Regions from separate parts of the Streptomyces sp. NPDC006259 genome, predicted to be linked through region 2. Evidence: predicted binding sites of a transcription regulator. Region 2 holds the regulator's gene; each other region holds the start of a gene.

Region 1 (2,265 bases), on a different contig from region 2:
GGGGCCTTGACCGCGACGGACTTGAAGGTGCCGCGGATCTTGTTGACGACCAGGGTCGACAGGGCCTCGCCCTCGACGTCCTCGGCGATGATCAGCAGCGGCTTGCCCGACTGCATGACCTTCTCCAGGAGCGGGAGCAGGTCCTTGACGTTGGCGATCTTGGAGTTCGCGATCAGGATGTACGGGTCGTCGAGGACGGCCTCCATACGCTCCATGTCGGTCGCGAAGTACGCCGAGATGTAGCCCTTGTCGAAGCGCATGCCCTCGGTCAGCTCGAGTTCGAGACCGAAGGTCTGCGACTCCTCGACCGTGATGACGCCTTCCTTGCCGACCTTGTCCATGGCCTCGGCGATCAGCTCGCCGATCTGGGTGTCGGCGGCGGAGATGGAGGCCGTCGAAGCGATCTGCTCCTTGGTCTCGACATCCTTCGCCTGCTCGAGCAGGGCACCGGAGACGGCCTCGACGGCCTTCTCGATACCGCGCTTGAGGGCCATCGGGTTGGCGCCGGCGGCTACGTTGCGCAGACCCTCGCGGACCAGCGCCTGGGCCAGCACGGTGGCCGTGGTCGTACCGTCGCCGGCGACGTCGTCCGTCTTCTTGGCGACTTCCTTGACCAGCTCGGCGCCGATCTTCTCGTACGGGTCCTCGAGTTCGATCTCCTTGGCGATGGAGACACCATCGTTGGTGATCGTGGGGGCGCCCCACTTCTTCTCGAGGACGACGTTGCGGCCCTTGGGGCCGAGCGTCACCTTCACGGCGTCCGCGAGCTGGTTCATGCCGCGCTCGAGGCCGCGCCGCGCCTCCTCGTCGAACGCGATGATCTTGGCCATGTGAAGTGGTCCCTCCAGGACTGGGGGTGATTCCTTCGGACCGCGCCCGCGCCCGCGACGGACGGCTCGCCTGCCCTGTGGTTCCTTGCCCCACCTGGCCTGCGGGCCTCACCGACCCGGTCCTTCGTTGTCACTCTCACCATCAGAGTGCTAACGCCAATGATTAGCACTCGACCCGGCCGAGTGCAAGGTGCGCCCGCGCGGCGGAGCCGTCGGGGCGTGGCGTTCCGGGCGCCGCAGGGCACCTGCGGCACCCCGGAATCCGCAGGTGGAGGGAGCCGTACCACCGTCCGGCCGGCCGCACGGACACGCCGCGGGGCCCGCACCGGACATACCGAAGGGCCCGCGCCGGACACGCCGAGGGCCCGTACCGGACATGCCGAAGGGCCCGCACCCCGGGAGGTGCGAGCCCTTCGACGATGGAACAGAAGAACGTCGCTGCAAGTCGGCGCGTGCTTCAGCCGGTCGCGAGCCGGACCATGTCCGCCTGCGGCCCCTTCTGACCCTGCGAGATCTCGAAATCGACCCGCTGGCCCTCTTCCAGGGTGCGGTATCCGTCCATCTGGATCGCGCTGTAGTGGACGAAAACATCCGCACCACCGTCGACCGCGATGAAGCCGTACCCCTTCTCCGCGTTGAACCACTTGACGGTGCCCTGAGCCATGCCTAACTCCCCTATTACTGGCCCTTGCACAGATCCGCACTTCGCGAATCCGGGTCAGACCTCACCCCCCAAGTTGGTTGGGGGCGTGCGCCGGAACGCGTCGACCGCGGCCGAATGTATCTGTCCAACTGCCCTCTGCAACAGGTCAATCGGACGAGAATTCTGGACGCGGAGGGTCCGGAGAAGAGTGAGGATTCGCCTGGATTCAGGGCAAGTCGGGCCCCGCAAAGGGAATGAAAGGCGCAAAAGGCATGCACACTTTGGCTACTTCTCATCGCCCGCACCGACGGAACATCTCTGTGGTCGGCGTGCAATGGGCGGCGTGTTCCCCAACTGTACCGCGCTCAACCACACTGAATTGCCCCCTCCGTTTCTCTCGCGGAGGGGGCAATTCGATGAACTCTCGGTCATTACCGTTACCGACGGTTACTACCGGCGGGTACGGAACGTGTGTCAGCCGCCGGCCACGGCCGGAATGATCGAGACGCCGGCGCCGTCCGGGGTCACCGTGTCCAGCCCCTGCTCGAAGCGGACGTCGTCGTCGTTGACGTACACGTTGACGAACCGGCGCAGCTTGCCCTGGTCGTCGAGGACGCGGGCGGCGATGCCGGTGTGGTTCTTCTCCAGGTCGGAGATGACCTCGCCGAGGGTCGCGCCCTCGGCCGCGACCTCGGCCCTGCCGCCGGTGTAGGTGCGCAGGATGGTGGGGATGCGGACGGTCACGCTCATGCGAGGCCAGCCTCTCGGAAGGAGTCCAGGTTCGGGCGGATG
Region 2 (2,265 bases):
GCAGAAGACGACCTCGGGCGAGCCGGGGCCCGCCGGCACGAGGACGGCGAGGTCGTGCGCGGTGTGGCCGGGGCCGACGTTCGCCAGCAGGACCTGACGGCCGCCGCCCAGGTCGAGCGTCCACTCGCCGGAGACCGGATGGCGGGGCCGCGCCAGGGTGTCCGCCGCCTCCCTGGCCGTGGCCCCGTCGAGGCCGTTGCGGACCGCGTCCGCGCACAGCTCCTCCGCCGGCACCGTGTCCGCGCCCACCGCCGCGTAGACCTCCGCGCCGGCGAAGGCCGCCGCCCCGAAGACATGGTCGAAGTGAGGGTGCGTGAGCGCGAGATCCGTCACACGGTGACCGGCGAGTTCCTCGGCGCCCAGCCGCAGCCGGGCGCCCTCCGCGAGGCTCGACCCCGCGTCCACCAACAGCGCCCGTCCCTCCCCGACGACCAGCCCCGCCGTGCAGTCCCAGCCGGGCAGCCGGCACCGGCCGACCCCGGTGGCCACCCGCTCCCATCCCAGCTCTTCCCAAGTCACCGTCATACCGCGACGCTAGCCCTCACAGGCCCGCCGGGCGACCGACCTTGCCCAGGGTGTACCCGACAGCCGTACACTGGGCCGGGGAACGCTGGCACTCGGATGTGAAGAGTGCCAGGCAGGACGCCCGGGGGACCGGGACCGACTTCTGGAGGTGAGCGCGGATGCTGAGTGAACGCAGGCTCCAGGTGCTGCGCGCCATCGTCCAGGACTACGTCGGCACCGAGGAGCCCGTCGGCTCCAAGGCGCTCACCGAGCGGCACAACCTCGGCGTCTCCCCGGCGACGGTCCGCAACGACATGGCCGCCCTGGAGGACGAGGGGTACATCGCCCAGCCGCACACCAGCGCCGGGCGCATCCCCACCGACAAGGGATACCGGCTGTTCGTCGACAAGCTGGCCGGCGTCAAGCCGATGACGGCCCCCGAGCGGCGGGCCATCCAGAACTTCCTCGACGGCGCCGTCGACCTCGACGACGTCGTGGCACGGACCGTACGGCTGCTCGCGCAGCTCACCCGGCAGGTCGCCGTCGTGCAGTACCCGTCCCTGACCCGCTCCACCGTGCGCCACGTCGAACTGCTGTCGCTGGCGCCGGCCCGGCTGATGCTGGTGCTGATCACGGACACCGGGCGGGTCGAGCAGCGGATGGTGGACTGCCCGGCGCCCTTCGGCGAGGCCTCGCTGGCGGACCTGCGGGCGCGGCTGAACAGCCGGGTCGCGGGCCGCCGCTTCAGCGACGTGCCGCGCCTGGTCGAGGACCTGGCCGACGCCTTCGACGTCGAGGACCGCGGCACGGTCACGACGGTGCTCTCCACGCTGCTGGAGACGCTCGTCGAGGAGAACGAGGAGCGGTTGATGATCGGCGGCACCGCCAATCTCACCCGCTTCGGACATGACTTTCCCCTCACGATCCGACCCGTCCTGGAAGCCTTGGAGGAGCAGGTCGTGCTCCTCAAGCTCCTTGGCGAGGCGGGGGATTCGGGCATGACCGTACGCATCGGTCACGAGAACGCCTACGAGGGACTCAACTCCACTTCGGTGGTGTCGGTCGGCTACGGTTCGGGCGGCGAGGCAGTCGCCAAGCTCGGCGTGGTCGGACCGACCCGCATGGATTACCCGGGAACGATGGGAGCGGTACGCGCAGTGGCACGGTACGTCGGACAGATCCTGGCGGAGTCGTAAGTGGCCACGGACTACTACGCCGTTCTCGGCGTGCGCCGCGACGCGTCGCAGGAAGAGATCAAGAAGGCCTTCCGGCGGCTCGCACGCGAGCTGCACCCGGACGTCAACCCCGATCCGAAGACCCAGGAGCGGTTCAAGGAGATCAACGCCGCCTACGAGGTGTTGTCGGACCCGCAGAAGAAGCAGGTCTACGACCTCGGCGGCGACCCCCTGTCCCAGGCGGGCGGCGGCGCGGGCGGCTTCGGGGCCGGCGGTTTCGGCAACTTCTCCGACATCATGGACGCCTTCTTCGGTACGGCGTCGCAGCGCGGGCCGCGCTCGCGCACCCGGCGGGGCCAGGACGCGATGATCCGGCTGGAGATCGACCTCGACGAGGCGGCCTTCGGCACGACCAAGGACATCCAGGTCGACACGGCGATCGTCTGCGCCACCTGCAGCGGTGAGGGCGCGGCGCCGGGGACCACCGCGCAGACCTGTGACATGTGCCGCGGCCGTGGCGAGGTGTCGCAGGTGACGCGGTCCTTCCTCGGCCAGGTCATGACCTCGCGGCCCTGCCCGCAGTGCC
Region 3 (2,265 bases), on a different contig from region 2:
CGGGCGCCGGAGCGGGGCGCTCCGTCGGCGGACCAGGCGCCCGGGACGAGCCCGAGGGCTGAGCGGGGCCTGCCGTCGGTGGGCCCGGTGCCGGAGCGGAGCCCGAGCGCCGAGGAGGGCGTACGCGCGCGGGTCCCGGCCGGGGAGCAGCCGTACCGCCGTTGGGGCCTGGCCGCCCCGCTCGCGCCCGCTCCCCGCCCCGCCGGCACGCCGTCGACCGCTCCCCTCGCGGGCAGCCCGGGCCGCCGGGGCCGCCCCGCCCTCCCGCCGGTCGTCGACCGGATCGCCACCCGCGACAAGGTCGTCTTCCTCACCTACGACGACGGCGTCGAACGCGACCCCCGCTTCGTCGCCATGGTGCGTGAGCTGCGCCTCCCCGTCAGCATGTTCCTCACCGACAGCGTGGTGGGCCCCGGCTACGCCCACTTCGCCCGGCTGCGGTCGGTCGGCGCCGGCCTCCACAACCACACCCTCGACCACGCCGCCCTGCGCGGCCTGCCCTACGCCGGCCAGCGCGCGGAGATCTGCGGCCAGCAGGACAAACTCAGGTCCCGCTTCGGCCTGCGCCCCCGCCTGTTCCGCCCGCCCTACGGCACGTACGACAGGACCACCCTGCGCGCGGCCGCCGACTGCGGCATCACGGCGGTCGTCCTGTGGCGGGCCTCGACGGGCCCCACCGGCCTCACCTACGCCCACGGCCCCCACCGTCTGGGCCCCGGGGACATCGTCGCCCTGGACCCCGACGCGACGAGCGGCCCGAACCTCCGGGAACGCACGACGCGGCTGCTGCGGCAGATCCAGGACCGGGGGCTGACGGTGGGTCGCCTGGAGGACTACCTCTGAGGGTGGCCGCGGGGACCGCTCCCGGCTTCCGGCCCCGGCCCGTCGACTCCCGGCGTCGCCGGGGCGACTCCCGGCGTCGGCCCGTCGTCCGCCTTCGCCCCGGGAGGCGGACGGCCGGGGTTCGAGGACAAGGCCCGTCCACGGCCGGAAGCGAGAACCCGGGGCGGCGAGTGGGGCGGCGAGTGGGGCGGCGAGTGAGGCGGCGATCTCTCCTGACGACGGCCGCACCGACACGCCGCGCGTTCCCCTGACGCGGCCGCACCGAGACGCCGCGACAGGGCCGCCCAGGTCGGCCGAGACCGGCCGACGCGCCGCGCGCATTGGCACTCCGCTTGACCGAGTGCTAACCACAGTCATAGTCTCAGTCCTGGCACTCCCCACTGGAGAGTGCCAATAGCGACGGGCAGGTCCGGCACCCGCGACGACGGATCCACCTGGTCGCCACCTCAGACAGTTAACCCCGTGAGATCTCCGAAGGGGGAGGTCGGATCGTGACGACCACCAGCTCCAAGGTTGCCATCAAGCCGCTCGAGGACCGCATTGTGGTCCAGCCGCTCGACGCCGAGCAGACCACGGCCTCTGGCCTGGTCATCCCGGACACTGCGAAGGAGAAGCCCCAGGAGGGCGCCGTCCTCGCAGTCGGTCCGGGTCGCTTCGAGAACGGCGAGCGCCTGCCGCTCGACGTCAAGGTCGGCGACGTCGTCCTGTACAGCAAGTACGGCGGCACCGAGGTGAAGTACAACGGCGAGGAGTACCTCGTCCTCTCGGCCCGCGACGTGCTCGCGATCATCGAGAAGTAATTCACCCAGTACTGCAGTGAACTGCGCCCCTGGCCCCCGCGTCTTTGTGAAGCCGGGTGCTGGGGGCGCGGTTCGTTTCTCCCACGTTTTCCGAGAGGGCTGAACCGCTCCCATGGCGAAGATCCTGAAGTTCGACGAGGACGCCCGTCGCGCCCTCGAGCGCGGCGTCAACAAGCTTGCCGACACGGTCAAGGTGACGATCGGCCCCAAGGGCCGCAACGTCGTCATCGACAAGAAGTTCGGCGCCCCCACCATCACCAACGACGGTGTCACCATCGCCCGCGAGGTCGAGCTGGACGACCCGTACGAGAACCTCGGCGCGCAGCTGGTGAAGGAGGTGGCGACCAAGACCAACGACATCGCGGGTGACGGCACCACCACCGCCACCGTGCTCGCCCAGGCGCTGGTCCGCGAGGGCCTGAAGAACGTCGCCGCCGGCGCGTCGCCCGCCCTCCTCAAGAAGGGCATCGACGCCGCGGTCAAGGCCGTCTCCGACGAGCTGCTCGCCACGGCCCGCCCGATCGAGGAGAAGTCCGACATCGCCGCCGTGGCCGGGCTGTCCGCACAGGACACGCAGGTCGGCGAGCTGATCGCCGAGGCGATGGACAAGGTCGGCAAGGAC

The links. The regulator HrcA, encoded in region 2, represses chaperone genes, less so after heat shock. The targets are predictions, from matches to a motif close to TTNGCACTCNGNNNNNCNGAGTGCNAA.
Region 1: groL (chaperonin GroEL) is a predicted target of HrcA. The motif match lies at 994-1,020, and genes of this name have one in related genera.
Region 3: groES (co-chaperone GroES) is a predicted target of HrcA. The motif match lies at 1,164-1,190, and genes of this name have one in related genera.

What each region holds. Positions count from the first base shown of each region.
Region 1 covers NZ_JBIAHY010000008.1:261,925-264,189, forward strand. Annotated here, with positions in the region: gene groL (chaperonin GroEL) at 1-830, opposite strand, end outside; gene ACFYO5_RS30940 (cold-shock protein) at 1,288-1,494, opposite strand; gene ACFYO5_RS30945 (MoaD/ThiS family protein) at 1,948-2,223, opposite strand; gene thrC (threonine synthase) at 2,220-2,265, opposite strand, start outside.
Region 2 covers NZ_JBIAHY010000001.1:930,341-932,605, reverse strand. Annotated here, with positions in the region: gene ACFYO5_RS03925 (MBL fold metallo-hydrolase) at 1-525, opposite strand, end outside; gene hrcA (heat-inducible transcriptional repressor HrcA) at 684-1,700, shown strand; gene dnaJ (molecular chaperone DnaJ) at 1,701-2,265, shown strand, end outside.
Region 3 covers NZ_JBIAHY010000004.1:248,485-250,749, forward strand. Annotated here, with positions in the region: gene ACFYO5_RS17810 (polysaccharide deacetylase family protein) at 1-843, shown strand, start outside; gene groES (co-chaperone GroES) at 1,335-1,643, shown strand; gene groL (chaperonin GroEL) at 1,756-2,265, shown strand, end outside.